Regions from separate parts of the Roseitalea porphyridii genome, predicted to be linked through region 1. Evidence: riboswitches for the same ligand, from Rfam matches in the RefSeq annotation. Region 1 holds a riboswitch; the other holds the start of a gene.
The links. A riboswitch is a leader RNA that binds a small molecule or an ion and turns the genes downstream of it on or off. The one in region 1 is predicted to bind S-adenosylmethionine.

Region 1 (9,125 bases):
TGAGCAGCATCGCGAACGGCACCGGCATCTGCGCATCGGGCGGATTGCCCGAATGGATGTGCCAGACCGGGTTCTGCAGACGCTGCGCCGGCTCCTGCCGGCCATAGGCCGCAAGGAAGCTGTAATATTCGTCGACGGCCTTGGGGATGACGTCGAAATAGAGCCGCTTGGCGGTGCGCGGCTTCTGGAACATGAACAGCGCCAGGCTCTCGGTCGGCGCATAGGTCAGCCACTCGTCGATGGTCAGCCCGTTGCCCTTGGACTTGGAGATCTTCTCGCCCTTGTCGTCCAGAAACAGCTCATAGACGAAGTGTTCCGGCGGCCGGCCGCCCAGGATCGCGCAGATGCGGTCGTAGATGACGGCATTGGTCTGATGGTCCTTGCCGAACATCTCGAAGTCGACGCCGAGCGCCGCCCAGCGCATGCCGAAATCGGGCTTCCACTGCATCTTCACCTGCCCGCCGGTGACCGGCAGGGTCGTCTCGGTGCCATCCTCGTCGTCGAAGGTGATCGTGCCCTCGGCCGCATCGACATGTTTCATCGGCACGTAGAGCACGCGGCCCGTCTTAGGCGAGATCGGCAGGAACGGCGAATAGGTGGCCTGCCGCTCCTCGCCCAGCGTCGGCAGCATCACCGCCATGATCTCGTCATAGCGGGCGCAAGCCTCCATCAGCACGGTGTCGAAGCGGCCCGACCTGTAATAGTCGGTTGCGCTGGCGAACTCGTAGTCGAAGCCGAACGTGTCCAGGAACCGCCGCAGCATCGCGTTGTTGTGATGACCGAAGCTCTCATGGTCGCCGCCGAACGGGTTCGGCACGGCGGTCAGCGGCTTGTGCAGATGCGGCTCCAGCGCGGCCCGGTCGGGCACGTTCTCTGGGATTTTGCGCATCCCGTCCATGTCGTCGGAAAAGCACAGAAGACGCGTCGGCACGCTGTCCTCGGTCAGCACGCGGAATGCGTGGCGCACCATCGTCGTGCGCGCCACCTCGCCGAACGTGCCGATATGCGGCAGGCCGGACGGGCCATAGCCGGTCTCGAACAGGACCGCCTCGGGAAAGCCGGTCTTCTCGTAGCGCTTGATGATCTTGCGCGCTTCCTCGAACGGCCACGCTTTCGACGAGCGGGCGGCTTCGACGAGGGCGGGATCGAGATCGGCAGGCGGCAGCGGTGCGGCGCTCATGGCGGTTCCCCGTGGACGGGCTGGTTTGGCCGGAAAGCCGCTCCCTAGCCCAGCGCCGAGGCAAAGGAAAGTGGCCCGATGTGCCGGCACGTTCATGACAAGTGTGGCTTGCGCGCACGGTCCGCCGGCCATACAGACGGGCACAGATCGCACGAGGTGACATCATGGCGAAGATCGACGAAGCGCGCGCCCTCATCTACATCATGGTCACGGTGGCCGCGGCCGACGCACAGCTCTCCGACCGCGAGCTCAACCGCATCGGCGTGATCACCGACACGCTGCCGATCTTCGAGGGCATCGATCGGGACGTCTTGGTCGAACAGGCCAACAATTGCACCGCGATCCTGGCCGACGAGGCCGGTCTGGAGACGATCCTGACGCTCGTGCACGACACGATCCCGCCGCGCCTTTACGAGACCGCCTACGCCGTGGCGGTGGAGATCGCCGCAGCCGACCTGCATGTCGAACAGGAGGAGCTGCGTTTCCTGCAGATGCTGCGCGACGCGCTCGATCTGGACGCGCTGGTCATCGCGGCCATCGAGCATTCGGCACGCGTGCGCTTCCGGCTGCCCTCGCAGGACTGATGCCGCTCGCTGCGCTCACGGCAATGTGCGCATCGGCCGCGTTGACCCGCCGCCCCGGCAGCGCCATTTCGGTTCCATGATCGAGAACGAGCCGCTCATCCGTTTTGGCGCCTTCGTGGCGATCTTCACGGCCATGGCCGCGTTCGAACTGTGGGCGCCGAGGCTTGAACGGCCGGAGATGGCCGGCGCGCTGCGCTCGCGTCGCTGGCTCGTCAACGTCTCGATGGTCGTCATCTCGTCGGTATGCCTGCGGATCATCTTTCCCGCTGCCGCCGTCGGCACGGCCATCTATGCGCAAAGCCAGGGCTGGGGCCTGTTTCCGGCGATCGGAATGCCCGTGGTCGTTGCCGGGATCCTCGCTTTCATCGTGCTGGATTTCGCCGTCTGGCTCGAACATCTGGTCAGCCACAAATGGCCGCTGCTCTGGCGCATCCACCGCATGCACCATTCCGATCAGGGGTTCGACCTGACAACGGCGCTGCGGTTTCATCCGCTGGAAATCGTCCTGTCCATGATCTGGAAGGCGGCCGTGATCGTCGTTCTGGGCGCGCCGGTCGTCGCGGTGCTCGTCTTCGAGATCGTGCTGAACGGCATGGCGATGTTCAACCACGCCAATGCGCGCCTGCCGCTTGGTCTGGACCGCGTGCTTCGCGCGCTGGTCGTCACCCCGGACATGCACCGTGTCCATCACTCCGTCGTCCGGCGCGAGACCGATTCCAACTACGGCTTCAACCTTTCGGTCTGGGACCGGCTGTTCGGGACCTACACCGATCAGCCCGAAGCGGGCCATGACGGCATGCGCCTCGGCCTGACCGACTATGATGGCCCGCAGACCGCAAATCTGGGCTGGGCGCTCGTCCTGCCCTTCCGCCGCGCCGGCTACCGGCTGGCGCGTGGCGCCGAGGCCGAACCGCCCCGGCCTGGCTATGTCCCGAAGGGATCGACCGGGAAATAGCGCGCGTAGATTTCCGCGTAGGCGCCGCTGTCCTCGACCGCCTTCAGCGCCCCGTTTATCGCATCGAGCAGCCGCTGGTCCTGTGTCCGCGTCACCGCGACCATGCCCTGACCGAGATGTCTGTCGGACATGTAGGGTCCCGACAGGAACCGGCAGCAATCGTCGGCGGCCGGCGACGTCAGCCAGAACGACAGGAGCACCCCGTCTCCGAACACGAGGTCAGCCTCTTGCTCCCGCAGCGCGGTGTAGGCGGCGGGCATGTCCGCCACCGGCATGGCCTCGGCGTCGGGAAAGAAGGCGGCGAGCATCTCCGCGTGCGGAGAATTGGCCACCACCGCCACCTTGCCCTGCGCCAGACGTGCGTCGAACCCGTCCTCGTCGTCACCGTCCGCATCGCGACCGACGAAACGGGCCGGAAACCGGAAGTACGGCTCGGACAGGCCGAACCGCGCGCGCAGGCTCGCATCCGGCGCATGGCCAGCCAGTATGACCTCGCCGCGCCGCGCTTCCAGAGAGGCTTCCAGTTCCTCCCACGGCATTGCCTGGATTTCGCAGCGATCGACGAGGTCGAGTTCCTCGCAGACCGCCCGGGCGAGATCGACGTTGAAGCCGGTCGGCTTCCGGTTGGCATCGGCGAAATTGAACGGCGGAAAGTCCAGGCTGGTCAGAAAGCGCAGCCTTTGCAGACCGCCAAGATCGACGGTTGCCGTGCGATATCCCGGATCCCACAGTCGAGGAGGCTCGGCGAGCGCCCGGCCCGACCCGGCAACGGCGATGAAGAGCGCAAGAGCGGCAAGGACGGTCCAGCGCCACCGCTGGGCGGCACGGCCGAAAACGTCGCACGCCGACCTGGCCACGAACGCTCCGGACAATATCGACAAGTGAACGCAAATCATTGCCGGGTTTTTTTGGTTGTTTCCGCTCATCAATACTAAACCTGTGGTCGATTGTTCAATTGGTGTAAGCAGGTATGCTGAAGGCCGGGTGAGGTATAGAAGTATGTTGTCAGCGTGACGCGGATGGCCGCGGAGAGCGGACCCGTGCCGGCCGGAGATCTGGCTGGCGAGGCCGGCGTGATCGGCGAGGCCCTTGCGCGCGTCATCGCCCCGCAGCCCGGTCCGGCCCTGTCGCAGCCCGGCACGCCACAGGCGAACGATGATCTTGCGCTGAGCCCATGCTGCGCATTCTTGGCGGCCGCCGGATTTCCGGTCAAGCGCCTGCAACGTGCCATGCAGCTGGCCCGGATGAACGGCACCAGCGCGGGGGTCGAACTGCTGGCGCACGGCGCCGTGTCCCACGACGTCTACTATCGCACGCTCGCCGCGCGCCTTGGCCTGGCGTTCGTCGATGCCGATCAGGTCGACCGGCTGCTCGACGCGCCGGACCGGTCCTCGGGCGACGTCGACGCGCGCACGCCGCTGGTCTGGTGCCAGTTGCACGACGGCCGGCCTGTCCGGGTCACCGCGCCGGACCCGCGCGCCGTCGGACGCCTTGTCGCGGCCGCCGACCGCGGCACGCTCACGGGCCCGCTCGCGATCGCAACGCCGCGGACGTTGCGCGATCTCGTCACCCGCCACCACGAGCCGCAACTGCTCGAGAACGCGATCCGCAGGCTTGCCTATCTGGAGCCGGCCATGTCGGCGCATTCCGGCGCCCGGTTCTGGCAGGGCGTGGTCTCGGCACTGGTCGTCACCGGCGCCCTGGTTGCGTTCGCGAGCAGGCCCGGCCTGACCACGGCAGTCCTGCACGGCTTCATGTCGGTCTTCTTCTTCGCCTGTGTCCTCCTGCGGGCACTGGCCGCCGTCACCTTCCGGCCCGTCGCCGAACGCCCCCTTGCGAAAACGCCACCCGGGGCCAAGCCCGTCTACACCGTACTCGTCTGCCTTTATCGCGAGGCAGCCGTGATCCCCGATCTGATCGCCAGCCTCAAGCGGATCAACTGGCCGCGCTCCAAGCTGCAGATATTGCTGGTGTGCGAGCATGACGACGCCGAGACGCTGGCTGCGCTCGCCACAGAGCAACTGCCGCCCTTCTTCGAGATCGTCCGGGTGCCGCCCGCACAGCCGCGCACCAAGCCAAAGGCGCTGAACTATGCCATGGCGTTCGCGCGCGGCCAGTTTGTCACCCTGTACGACGCCGAAGACCGGCCGCATCCCGACCAGCTCGAAGAGGCCTGGCAGACCTTCGCCCGGAGCGACGAGGCGATCGCCTGCTTGCAGGCGCCGCTGGTCAAGGCCAACACCGGCCGCAACGCGCTGACCGCGCTGTTCCACCTCGAATATGCCGGCCTGTTCGGCGGCCTGATGCCGTGGCTTGCCCGCGCCGGCGCGCCGATCATGCTCGGCGGCACCTCGAACCATTTCCGCCGCGACGCGCTCGAAAAGGTCGGCCGGTGGGATCCGTTCAACGTGACCGAGGATGCCGATCTCGGCATGCGTCTCTGGCGCAGCGGCTACCGCACCGCGATGATCACGCGGCCGACGCTCGAGGACGCGCCCTCGCGCTTCGCCGACTGGTTGCCGCAGCGCACGCGCTGGTTCAAGGGCTGGATGCAGACCTGGATCGTCCACACGCGCGAGCCGCTGAGACTTCTTCGGAACATGGATGCGCGCGCCTTCCTGATCACCCAGCTCCTGCTCACCGGCACGGTCGTCTCGGCGCTTCTTTATCCGCTCGTTCTCGTCAACGCCGCCTTTCTGAGCGCCTGGCTGCTGATCGATCCGCCCGAGCAGATCTACATGGGCCTGATCGCCTGGCTCGACTGGCTGATGATCCTGTCGAGCTACGTCGCCGTGATGACGCTCGGCTGGATCGCCACCGACCGCGACGCGCGCGGGGCCATCGGCTGGCGGCTGCTTCTGGTGCCCGCCTACTGGCTGGCGCAGTCGGTCGCCGCCTGGCGCGCCGTCCACCACCTGTTCACGCGCCCCTTCGAATGGGAGAAGACCCCGCACGGGCCGCACGAACGCCCATGAACCTTGTGCGCCGCACAAGCGCGCATTTTCATTCGGCGCACGCGTCCATATATTGGCGCCTCAACCTCTTGCGCGGGTGCCCGGATCCTCATGGAAAAACTCAGATCGATCGTCGAGAGCCAGCGTTTCGAACGCGCCATCATCGTGCTGATCATCATCAACGCGGTCACCCTGGGCATGGAGACCTCGCCGGTCCTGATGGCGGCGATCGGCCCGGTGCTGCTGACGATCGACCGGCTGATCCTCGCCGTCTTCGTGGTCGAACTGATCATGAAGTTCATGGTCTACCGGGCCGGCTTCTTCCGCAGCCCCTGGCGCATCTTCGATCTGGTCATCGTCGGCATCGCCCTGATCCCGGCGGCCGGTCCGTTCGCGGTGCTGCGCGCGCTGCGCATCCTGCGCGTGCTGCGCCTGATCAGCGCCGTCCCCTCGATGCGGCGGGTCGTCGGCGGGCTGCTGACGGCGCTGCCGGGGCTCGGCTCGATCGTGCTCCTGCTGTTGCTGGTCTTCTACGTGTTCTCGGTCATGGCGACCAAGCTGTTCGGCGGCGCGTTTCCGCAATGGTTCGGCTCGATCGCCGCGTCGGCCTATTCGCTGTTCCAGATCATGACGCTGGAAAGCTGGTCGATGGGGATCGTGCGGCCGGTGATGGACGCCTTCCCCTGGGCCTGGGCGTTCTTCATCCCGTTCATCGCCGCAACGACCTTCACCGTCCTCAACCTGTTCATCGGCGTTGTCGTCTCGGCGATGCAGGCCGAACACGACGCCGAGGCGGCCGGCGAGCGCAAGTCGATCCATGACGAGCAGGCGCTGATCTTAGAGGAACTGAAGGCCCTGCGCGTCGAGGTTCGCGCGCTCCGCGCCGAGCGCGATGGCGAGCCTGTCAGCGAAAGTGCTTCGACAGCTTGAGGCCCTGGGCCTGGTAGTTCGAGCTCAGATCGGCGCCGTACAGCGCCGTGGGCCGACCGACCATGTGCTCGTAGACGAGCCGGCCGACGATCTGCCCGTGCTCGAGAACGAAAGGGACTTCGTGGCTGCGCACTTCCAGCACGGCGCGGCTGCCGGTGCCCCCGGCGGCCGAGTGGCCGAAGCCGGGATCGAAGAAGCCGGCATAGTGGACGCGAAATTCGCCGACCAGCGGGTCGAACGGCGTCATCTCGGCCGCATGGTGCGGCGGCACATGCACCGCCTCGCGGCTGACGAGGATGTAGAACTGGTCCGGATCGAGGATCAGCTCCTTGCGGGCGCGCACATGGACCGGCTCCCAATAGTCGAGCACCTCGTGCGCGCCGGGCCTGTCGACATCGACCAGCGCGGTGTGACGCTTGCCGCGATAGCCGACCAGGCCGTCGCCGTCTCCGGTCAGGTCGACCGACAGTGCGATGCCGCTGTTGGAGATGTTTGGCCGTTCGTCGGCGACCAGCGTCTCGGCATCGTGCAGGGCCGCCAATGCGTCCGCATCGAGCGTGGCCTGACCGCGCCGGAAGCGGATCTGCGTCAGCCGCGAGCCGGTGCGCGCGACGATCGGGAAGGTGCGCGGGCTGACCTCGAGAAACAGCGGTCCCCGGTAGCCGGCCGGGACCTTGTCGAACTCGACGGCATGGTCGGCGATCACGCGCGTGAAGATGTCTAGCCGGCCGGTCGAACTTTTCGGGTTTGCGGCCGCAGCCACCTCGGCCGGCAGGGCCAGCCCTTCGAGCAGCGGCACGATGTAGACGCAGCCGGTTTCGAGCACCGCGCCGTCCGTCAGGTCGATCCGGTGCAGCTCGAACTGCCTGAGCTTGTCTTGGACCGTGTGCGCCGCGCCCGGCATGAAGCTGGCGCGCACCCGGTAGGCGACTTCGCCCAGGCGCAGATCGAGGCTCGCGGGCTGGACCTGTCGATCGTCGAGCGGCCGGGGGACGGTGATCGCCCCCGCCTCGATCAGTGCCGCAATGTCGTGATCGGCGAGAATGCCGCTGCCGCGCCGCGCCATGCCGTCTCCGCCTGCCAGTGGTTGCGGCACGATGGAGAGGCGTGCCGATTGACGCAAGCGGGCCGACCCCTTATGGACAGCTTATTGTGTGGTGATTTGGCCGGCCGGCTTGCAGCCACGGGAGCACGCTCCCAGAACTCGCTAAAAGGCCGCGGACGATGCCAGCATCGATATGGCGAGGACCCGGCTTCATGGCGGCATGAGGCCGGGATTTTTGTATGGAGGATCGGCCATGGGGGACGGACGGGACGGCTGGGGGCCGTCGACGGCGATGGTCCATGCGGGGACGATGCGCTCGGGCTTTGGCGAGACGTCCGAAGCTCTCTTCCTGACGCAGGGCTTCGTCTATGAGAGCGCGGAAGCCGCCGAGGCCCGGTTCAAGGGCGACGAGCCGGGCTTCGTCTATTCGCGCTATGCCAACCCCACCGTCGAAATGTTCGAGCGCCGCATGTGCGCGCTCGAGGGCGCCGAGGCCGCCCGCGCCACCGCTTCGGGCATGGCGGCGGTCGCTTCCGCCCTGATGTGCCAGCTTTCGGCCGGCGATCATGTCGTTGCCGCGCGCGCCCTGTTCGGCTCGTGCCGCTGGATCGTCGAGAAGCTGCTGCCGCGCTACGGCGTCGCCACGACGCTGGTCGACGGCACCGACCCGGCCGCCTGGGAACGCGCCGTGCGGCCGAACACGAAGCTGTTCTTCTTCGAAAGCCCGACCAACCCGACGCTCGAAGTGATCGACATCGCCCATGTCGTCTCGGTGGCGCGGTCGTGCGGCGCGCGCACGGTCATCGACAATGTGTTCGCCACCCCGCTGCACCAGAAGCCGATCGAGCTGGGCGTCGACATCGTCGTCTATTCGACCACCAAGCACATCGACGGGCAGGGGCGCTGTCTGGGCGGCGTCGTGCTCGGGCGGCAGGACTGGATCGACGAGCATCTGCACGATTTCTTCCGTCACACCGGCCCTTCGATGAGCCCGTTCAACGCCTGGGTCATGCTGAAGGGGCTCGAGACCCTGCCGCTGCGTGTCGCCCGGCAGGCAGGCAGCGCCCGCGCGGTGGCCGATTTCCTCGCCGATCACGGCGGCGTGTCTCGCGTCGTCTATCCGGGCCGGCCCGATCACCCGCAGGCCAACATCATCCCAAGACAGATGTCGGGCGGCTCGACGCTCGTCGCCTTCGACGTCGCCGGTGGCAAGAAGGCCGCGTTCGCCTTCGAGAACGCGCTCGAGATCATCGGCATCTCCAACAATCTGGGCGACGCCAAGAGCCTGATCACCCATCCGGCGACGACCACGCACAAGAACCTGTCGGACGAGGACAGGGCCGAATTGTCGATCGGCGGCGGCACGCTGCGGCTTTCGGTCGGGCTCGAGGATACCGAGGACCTGATCGCCGACCTCGACCGGGCACTCGCCGTGGGTGGACGGCCATGATGTCACCAACGCTTGTTCCCAAATTGG
Region 2 (9,125 bases), 700 kb from region 1:
GCGCCTGCAGGTCGGCTCGGGCGACCGCTCCGAACGCATCCGCACCTACAACTTCCCGCAGGGGCGGGTCACGGACCACAGGATCAACCTGACGCTTTACAAGCTCGACCGGGTGATGGAGGGCGAACTGGACGAGATCGTCGACGCGCTGATCGCCGACCACCAGGCGCGCCTTCTGACCGAAGAGGCGGCCCGGTGACATGACAGGCACGGCCACGCTGCAGGACGCCTATGACGACGCGGTCGCGCACCTGTCGCGCGCCGGCTCGCCGACGCCCGATCTCGATGCGACGCTTCTTGTCGAGCACACCACCGGCATGACCGCGCTCGACCGGCTGACAGGGCCGGAACGTGCGCTCAGCCCGCGCCAGCATCAGGCCCTGCGCACGGCCGTCGCCCGGCGCATGAACCACGAACCCGTGCACCGGATCATCGGCTGGCGCGAGTTCTACGGTCTGCCGCTGTCGCTGAACGGGCACACGCTGGTGCCCCGGCCGGACACCGAGGCGCTGGTCGACCTCGTCATTCCTTTCGTGCGCCGGCGCGTCGAAGCCAACGGGAAGTGCCGGGTGCTCGATCTTGGCACGGGAAGCGGAGCGATCGCGCTCGCCATCGTCAACCAGGTGCCCGGAGCGACCGCCATCGGCAGCGACATCTCGCTCGATGCGCTGGACATGGCCAGGCGCAACGCGCAGACGCTGGGGCTGTCGGATCGCTTCCAGCCACTGCACTCGAACTGGTTTTCGGACGTGCGCGGCCGGTTCGACCTGATCGTCTCCAATCCGCCCTACATTCCGACGGCGACGATCCCGACACTCGATCCGGACGTGCGCGACCACGACCCGCTCGCCGCGCTCGACGGCGGAACGGACGGGCTGAACGCCTACGGGACGATCGCCGCGCGTGCACTGCCGCATCTGGCCGAGGGCGGCCGGATCGCGGTCGAGATCGGCAAGGGCCAAAGGGCCGCCGTGGCAGGGCTTTTCGCTGCGGCCGGCCTCCAGGTCGATGCCAGCGCGCGTGACCTCGGCGGCGTGGAAAGGGCCGTTCTGTTCAGCGCCTGAGACGATTCTGACGCATATGCGAAAAAATACCTTGGCAATTTGTGCTTCGCTCGCTACCACTAGGCAAACGCGCCGACACCACAACTTGTCGGCAGTCAGGCAACCGACAGCGATAGAATTGATCCCGCAAGGCTCTTCGAGCCGGCGGCGCGCTGCACCGCCATCTTGTATCGCAGGGGCGATCTGAATCGATGAAGACCTGTCGCATGTGATGTGCTTGCCGCACCGCAGAGGCGATACGACCCGCGTCCACCCTTCCCGCTCGGCACGATGCCAACGACGAACGATACGCTGAAGAACCACAACAAGAGAGTTTGATGAGACCACAGCAACAAGGACGCCGCTCCCGCAATCGCGGAGGCGGTCGCCGCAACCAGAACCCGCTCCAGCGCAGCTACGAGAGCAACGGCCCGGACGTGAAGATCCGCGGAAACGCGCAGGTCATCGCCGACAAGTACGCCACGCTCGCACGCGATGCGCTTTCGTCGGGCGACAGCGTGATGGCGGAGAATTATCTCCAGCACGCCGAACACTATAACCGGATCATCCTCGCCGCCCAGCCCGCGCAGCAGCGCGATGACCGCGACGACCGTGATGATCGTGACGATGATGGCGACCAGAACGACGGCCAGCAGAGCGCCAACGGCGAGGATCGCCAGGCCCAGGGCTCGAAGGGCCAGGGCAGAAGGAACAAGGGCAAAAGGACCAGGGGTCCGACGACGGCCAGAACCAGGGCCGCCGCCAGCGCCGCCGCCGCGATCGCAACGACGAGGACGGCCAGCAGGACAGCGGCGAACGGGCCGCCCGGTCCGATTCCGGCGATGACGACGGCTCCGGCGGCGAATCGTCCGGCAGCGATGCCAGCGAGATGCCGCAGCCGGTGATCGAGGGCACGCCCGCCGAGGTGCGTCAGGAGCAGGCCGAACAGCAGGCCGCCGCCGACAAACCCAAGCGTGCGCGCCGGCCGCGCAAGAAGGCCGATGATGGGGAGACCGGCGGCCCGGACGAGGGGTCCGACCAGCAGGAGCGCCCGGTCGCGGCCGAATAGGCCGCCACGCCCGGTTCTTCAGCCAAGGCGGCCCCGGTGGCCGCCTTTTCTGTTTTTGTTCGTCCCGTCTTTGATTTGCCCATCGACCGTCCCCATATCGATTTCGAAAGGGTTCGCCGCCGTGCGGGGGCCCGTCATCGATTGGATTTCGTCATCGCTTTCGAGGGTGGCGAACAGATTGGAGACAGACGATGAATCTGGAGAACTATTCCGAACGGGTGCGTGGCTTCATCCAGTCGGCACAGACGCTTGCGCTGGGCTCGAGCCACCAGCAGTTCACGCCCGAGCATATCCTCGAGGTGCTGGTCGACGATCCCGAAGGCATGGCCGCCTCGCTGATCGAACGCGCCGGCGGCAACGCCAAGGACGTTCGTCTGGGCATAGAGAACGCGCTCAACGCGATGCCCAAGGTCGAAGGCGGCAACGGCCAGCTTTACCTCGCCCAGCCGCTCGCCAAGGTGTTCACCACCGCTGAGCAGATCGCCAAGAAGGCCGGCGACACCTACGTCACGGTCGAGCGCCTGCTGCTCGCGCTGGCGATGGAAAAATCGGCCAAGACGGCCGATATCCTGGCCAAGGCCGGCGTCACGCCGACCGCGCTTAATCAGGTCATCAACGACATCCGCAAGGGTCGCACCGCCGACACGGCGAGCGCCGAGAGCGGCTATGACGCGCTCAAGAAATATGCCCGCGACGTCACAGGCGACGCCCGCGAGGGCAAGCTCGACCCCGTGATCGGCCGCGACGACGAGATCCGCCGCACCATCCAGGTCCTGTCGCGCCGCACCAAGAACAATCCCGTGCTGATCGGCGAACCCGGGGTCGGCAAGACCGCCATCGCCGAGGGCCTTGCGCTGCGGATCGTCAATGGCGACGTTCCCGAAAGCCTGCGCGACAAGGAACTGATGGCGCTCGACATGGGCGCGTTGATCGCCGGCGCGAAATATCGCGGCGAGTTCGAGGAACGGCTGAAGGCCGTCCTGTCCGAGGTGCAGGCGGCCAACGGCAACATCATCCTGTTCATCGACGAGATGCACACGCTCGTCGGCGCCGGCAAGGCGGACGGCGCGATGGACGCCTCCAACCTGCTCAAGCCGGCGCTCGCCCGGGGTGAGTTGCACTGCGTCGGCGCGACCACGCTCGACGAGTACAGAAAGCACGTCGAAAAGGACGCCGCGCTCGCCCGCCGCTTCCAGCCGGTCTTCGTGGGCGAGCCGTCCGTCGAGGACACGGTCTCGATCCTGCGCGGCCTCAAGGAGAAGTACGAGCAGCACCACAAGGTGCGCGTGTCGGACTCCGCGCTGGTCGCGGCCGCGACCCTGTCGAACCGCTACATCACCGACCGCTTCCTGCCCGACAAGGCCATCGACCTCGTCGACGAGGCCGCGTCTCGCCTGCGCATGCAGGTCGATTCCAAGCCCGAGGCGCTCGACGAACTCGACCGCCGGATCATCCAGCTCAAGATCGAGCGCGAGGCGCTGAAGGTCGAAACCGACCAGGCATCGAAGGATCGGCTCGAGAACCTGGAGCGCGAGCTTGCCGGGCTCGAGGAGGAATCGGCACGTCTGACCGCCGCCTGGCAGGCCGAAAAGGAAAAGCTGGGCAACGCGGCCGAACTCAAGCGCGAGCTCGACGAGGCGCGCAACGAACTGGCCATCGCCCAGCGACAGGGCGAGTTCCAGCGCGCCGGCGAACTGGCCTATGGCCGCATTCCCGAGCTCGAAAAGAAGCTCGAACAGGCCGAGATGCGCGAGGAGACCGAGACGGCCTCGATGGTCGAGGAGACGGTGACGCCCGACCATGTCGCCCATATCGTCTCCCGCTGGACCGGCATTCCGGTCGACAAGATGCTCGAGGGCGAACGCGAGAAGCTGCTGCGCATGGAAGACGAGATCGCAACGCGCGTCGTTGGCCAGGGCGAGGCGGTGCAGGCCGTATCCAAGGCGGTGCGCCGCGCCCGCGCCGGGCTGCAGGACCCCAACCGGCCGATCGGCTCGTTCATCTTCCTGGGCCCGACCGGCGTCGGCAAGACCGAGCTGACCAAGGCGCTCGCCGACTTCCTGTTCGACGACGACCAGGCGATGGTCCGCATCGACATGAGCGAGTTCATGGAGAAGCACGCCGTCGCCCGGCTGATCGGCGCGCCGCCCGGATATGTCGGCTACGAGGAAGGCGGCGTGCTGACCGAGGCGGTCAGGCGCCGGCCCTACCAGGTGATCCTGTTCGACGAGATCGAAAAGGCCCATCCGGACGTGTTCAACGTGCTGCTGCAGGTGCTCGATGACGGACGCCTGACCGACGGCCAGGGCCACACGGTCGACTTCCGAAACACGGTCATCATCATGACCTCGAACCTGGGCGCCGAATATCTGGTCAATCTGGGCGAGGGGCAGCAGGTCGACACGGTGCGCGAGGACGTCATGAACGTGGTGCGCGCCTCGTTCCGGCCCGAGTTCCTGAACCGCGTCGACGAGATCATCCTGTTCCAGCGCCTGCAGAAGGCGGACATGGGCGCGATCGTCGACATCCAGCTCGAACGGCTCGAAAGGCTGCTCGCCGAGCGCAAGATCAGCCTTCGGCTCGACGAGGCCGCCCGCCAGTGGCTCGCCGACAAGGGCTACGACCCGGCCTATGGCGCAAGGCCGCTCAAGCGGGTCATCCAGAAGCAGGTGCAGGACCCGCTCGCCGAGAAGATCCTCGCCGGCGAGATCGCCGACGGCTCCGTCGTCAAGGTGCTCGAGGGCTCGGACCGGCTGAACTTCAAACCGGTCGCCGCGGCCAACGAGGACCGCGCCGAGGAAGAAGCGGCCTGATATCCTCATCGCCGATCCACCGATATGCGCGCGGGGACCCGGCTCCGCGCGCTTTTCGTTGAAACACGCACCGCCCGATGCGATAGACGGATCAGCGTTTCCGGGGACCCGTCTTGCTCGCGCCGATCTTCATCCGCCGATTTCCGGTCCGGCAGGCCCTTGTTGCCGCCTGCCTTTGCACCATGGTTCTTCCGGCAGCCGGCATGCCGCCGACGAGCGACGAGTTCGACCGGATCACGATCGGCGGAAGCCAGCTCTACCGTCCCGCGCCCGTCGCGCCCGTGCAGGCCGACCACCGCTCGATCGCCGCACTGCAGGTGCTGATGGACCGCATCGGAATTTCGCCCGGCGTCATCGACGGCCGCGACGCGGCCCGCCTGCATGGCGCATTCGCGCTGTTCGCCAAGACCGAAATCGGCGCGACCATCGCCGGCCCTGACGATGGCGCGGCCATCGAGGCGGCGCTCGCCGAAACGGGAGGGCCGGCCTTCGTCGACTACGCCATCACCGCCGCCGATGTCGCCGGCCCCTTCACGCCCGAAATTCCGACGCTCTACGTCCAGCAGGCCAGCCTGCGCGAAATCGGCTTTCGCGATCCGCGCGAGATGCTCGCCGAGCGGTTTCACATGGACGAGGCCTATCTGGCCGCGCTCAATCCGGACGCCGACTTCGGGCGCGCCGGAACGATCGTGCGCGTCGCCGCGCCCGGCCGCGATCTGCAGCGACGCGTCGCCCGCATCGAGGCCGACAAGGCGCGGCTTCAGGTGCGCGCCTATGATGGTCATGGCGAACTGGTCGCAGCCTACCCGGCATCGATCGGTTCGGCCGCGACGCCCTCGCCGACCGGCACCCACACCGTCCGCAACAAGGCGCAGAACCCCCGCTACACCTACGATCCGAGCGGCTCGGCGCAGCCCGGCCTTTCCGACGGGCTGGTCCTGCTGCCACCGGGACCGAACGGGCCCGTCGGCAATGCGTGGATCGGACTTTCCAAGCGCACCTACGGCATTCACGGCACCCCGGAACCGCGCGAGATCGGCGTCAGCGAGAGCGTCGGTTGCGTGCGGCTGACCAACTGGGATGCGCTCGAACTGGCGCGGCTCGTGCGCCGTGGCGTCCCGGTCACATTCATCGACTGAAACGTGCCGGCACGCTCGCATGCCGCGACGCGCCGGTGTACATTGCAGCGCACAATGGGCACATTGGCCCACCAGAACAAAGACGGGATGGCGGCATGATCGAGGAACTCGAAACGATCGGCGTGATCGGCGCCGGACAGATGGGCAGGGGAATCGCGCAGGTCTCGGCCGGGGCCGGCTGCAGGGTGATCCTGTCGGACGTGTCCGTCGAAGCCGCGCAGGCGGGCCTCGACAAGGTCGCTGACGGCACCGGCAAGCAGGTCGAGGCGGGACGCATGGAGGCGGCCGACCGCGACGCGCTGCTGGCCCGCATCTCCGTGGCGGCCGGCATGGAAGGCCTGTCCGATTGCGATCTGGTGATCGAGGCGGCGAGCGAGAACGAACAGGTCAAGCGCGCCATCTTCGCCGAGCTGTGCCCGGCGCTGAAGCCCGAGGCGATGATCGCGTCCAACACCTCGTCGATCTCGATCACACGACTTGCCGCCGCCACCGACCGGCCCGAGCGCTTCATGGGTATCCACTTCATGAACCCGGTGCCGCGCATGAAGCTGGTCGAACTTGTGCGCGGCATCGCCACCGCCGATGCGACCTTCGAACTGGCCCGGGCCTATGTCGACCGGCTCGGCAAGACCGCCACCGTGTCGGAGGACTTCCCGGCCTTCATCGTCAACCGCATCCTGCTGCCGATGATCAACGAGGCGATCTACACGCTCTATGAGGGCGTCGGCTCGGTGGAGGCGATCGATACGGCGATGAAGCTCGGCGCCAACCACCCGATGGGACCGCTGGAACTGGCCGACTTCATCGGGCTCGACACGTGCCTGTCGATCATGCAGGTGCTGCATGACGGACTGGCCGACTCCAAGTACCGGCCCTGCCCGCTGCTGGTCAAATATGTCGAGGCCGGCTGGCTCGGCCGCAAGACCGGACGCGGCTTCTACGACTATCGCGGCGAAACGCCGGTCCCGACGCGGTAAGTGGTCACTTACGAAAAGATCAGTAGAGCGGCGAGACGCTGCCGTCGGCCAGATCCGGCCGCTGCGGCACGCCGGCCGAGCCGAGCGTGCGCAGGCCGGCCAGTCCCCGCGTGACGGCGCCGCGCAGCGGACCCTGGCGCGAGGGCCGCGCGGCAGCCGGCGGCACATGCCGCTGACGGGTGGGCTGAGGAAAGGCGATGACGCTCGATGAGGCGGACGGCACGGTCATGTCTGGCTCCGGTTCGTTGTCCTCCCGAACGCCTGCCATCGTACGCGACATGAGGGCCGTTTCAAGGCGAATTTGTGCGCCGCACAAAATTTCGTCCGTGTGTCACGAAGAGGCCTGCGGCGGAAGCAGGGACACCGTTCCGCCGATGGGGCATTGACGGCGGAACGGCGTTCCCACACCGGGAAGACGGCCCGCCATGGTCCTAGCAGGCAACCGGCCGCGTCTTGGTGCCATGCGACGGCGCGCCGGTATGTGACGGGTCGCACAGCGCGCGCCGCAATTGACCGCCGGCGCACCCGGGTCTAAAAGGACGCTTCCGTGGTGATTTGGCCGGTCGGCTTGCAGCCACGTTAAACAACTCGCTAAAGGACCGCGACGATCAGGGACCGGCAGCGAGTTTTCGCCGCCGGTTTTTTGTTTCGAGAGTTCAGCCATGCCCATCAGGATCCCCGACGCCCTGCCCGCCCGCGACACGCTGCAGGCCGAGGGCGTGATGATCATGGACGAGAAGACCGCCACCAGGCAGGACATCAGGCCGCTGCAGATCGGCCTGCTCAACCTTATGCCCAACAAGATCAAGACCGAGACACAGATCGCCCGGCTTGTCGGCTCGACGCCATTGCAGGTCGAACTCACGCTCGTCCGGATCGGCAATCACCGGTCCAGGAACACCTCCGAGGATCATCTGATCTCGTTCTACAAGACGTGGGAGGAGGTGAAGGACCGCAAGTTCGACGGGTTCATCATCACCGGCGCGCCGATCGAGACGCTCCCGTTCGAGGACGTGACCTACTGGGACGAACTCGAGGCGATCCTCGACTGGACGACGACCAACGTCCACTCCTCGTTCTTCATCTGCTGGGGTGCGATGGCCGCCGCCTGGCACTTCCACCGCGTGCCCAAGCATACGCTGCCCAGAAAGGCGTTCGGCGTCTACCGGCACCGGAACCTCAATCCGGCCTCGCCCTATCTGGCCGGCTTTTCCGACGACTTCCAGATTTCCGTGTCGCGCTGGACCGAGGTCCGCCGGAACGAGCTGCCGGCCAACGGCGCGCTGGAGGTGCTCATGGAGTCCGACCAGACCGGCCTGTGCCTGCTGCATGAGGCGTTCGCCAACCGTCTCTACATCTTCAACCACATCGAGTACGACTCGACGACGCTCGCCGAGGAGTATTTCCGCGACGTCAAGTCGGGCGTGCCGATCGAAGTGCCCCACAACTATTTCCCCGACGACAATCCGGACAAGGCACCGCTGAACCGCTGGCGCAGCCACGCTTTCCTGCTGTTCGGCAACTGGATCAATCAGGTCTACCAGACCACCGCCTACGATCTCGAGCGGATCGGCGAGGACAGGGTGAAGGGCGATGACGCTCACCATTCGGCCGCTTGAAGCCGGCGATCACGAGGCCTGGCGCGTTCTTTGGACCGCCTATCTCGAATTCTACGGGACGACGGTTTCCGAGGATGTCTACGCGTCGACATGGACGCGGCTTCTGGGAAGCGAGCCGTACGATCCGAACGGGCTGCTCGCCCTTTCGGGCGCAACGCCCGTGGGGCTGGTGCACTATATCTATCACCGCCACTGCTGGAGAGTGGAGAACGTGTGCTACCTCCAGGACCTCTACGCCGACCCGTCGGTGCGCGGCACCGGCGTCGGCCGCGCGCTGATCGAGGCGGTTTATCAGGAGGCCGACGCGGCGGGCTGCCCGTCGGTCTACTGGATGACGCAGGACTTCAACGAGACCGCCCGCCGGCTCTATGACCGCGTGGCAACGCTCACGCCCTTCATCAAGTACCAGCGCTGAGCAGGCCGATCCGCACCGGGCGGCTTGGCATCGATAGCCACGGCGCCTAT

Region 2: it holds a riboswitch for S-adenosylmethionine, as region 1 does, so the genes downstream of both, metA (homoserine O-acetyltransferase MetA) here and E0E05_RS01925 (O-succinylhomoserine sulfhydrylase) in region 1, are expected to answer to the same signal.

The regions. Positions count from the first base shown of each region.
Region 1 is NZ_CP036532.1:385,517-394,641, forward strand. Features, by position in the region: gene E0E05_RS01890 (lysine--tRNA ligase) at 1-1,180, opposite strand, end outside; gene E0E05_RS01895 (tellurite resistance TerB family protein) at 1,345-1,764, shown strand; gene E0E05_RS01900 (sterol desaturase family protein) at 1,841-2,719, shown strand; gene E0E05_RS01905 (transporter substrate-binding domain-containing protein) at 2,689-4,002, opposite strand; gene E0E05_RS01910 (glycosyltransferase family 2 protein) at 3,964-5,694, shown strand; gene E0E05_RS01915 (ion transporter) at 5,785-6,603, shown strand; gene E0E05_RS01920 (2'-deoxycytidine 5'-triphosphate deaminase) at 6,578-7,669, opposite strand; SAM riboswitch at 7,748-7,834, shown strand; gene E0E05_RS01925 (O-succinylhomoserine sulfhydrylase) at 7,902-9,098, shown strand.
Region 2 is NZ_CP036532.1:3,223,197-3,232,321, forward strand. Features, by position in the region: gene prfA (peptide chain release factor 1) at 1-199, shown strand, start outside; gene prmC (peptide chain release factor N(5)-glutamine methyltransferase) at 201-1,064, shown strand; gene E0E05_RS15725 (DUF4167 domain-containing protein) at 1,382-1,948, shown strand; gene E0E05_RS15730 (hypothetical protein) at 1,933-2,112, shown strand; gene clpB (ATP-dependent chaperone ClpB) at 2,304-4,925, shown strand; gene E0E05_RS15740 (L,D-transpeptidase) at 5,129-6,064, shown strand; gene E0E05_RS15745 (3-hydroxybutyryl-CoA dehydrogenase) at 6,160-7,041, shown strand; gene E0E05_RS15750 (hypothetical protein) at 7,061-7,270, opposite strand; SAM riboswitch at 7,579-7,656, shown strand; gene metA (homoserine O-acetyltransferase MetA) at 7,704-8,660, shown strand; gene E0E05_RS15760 (GNAT family N-acetyltransferase) at 8,635-9,075, shown strand.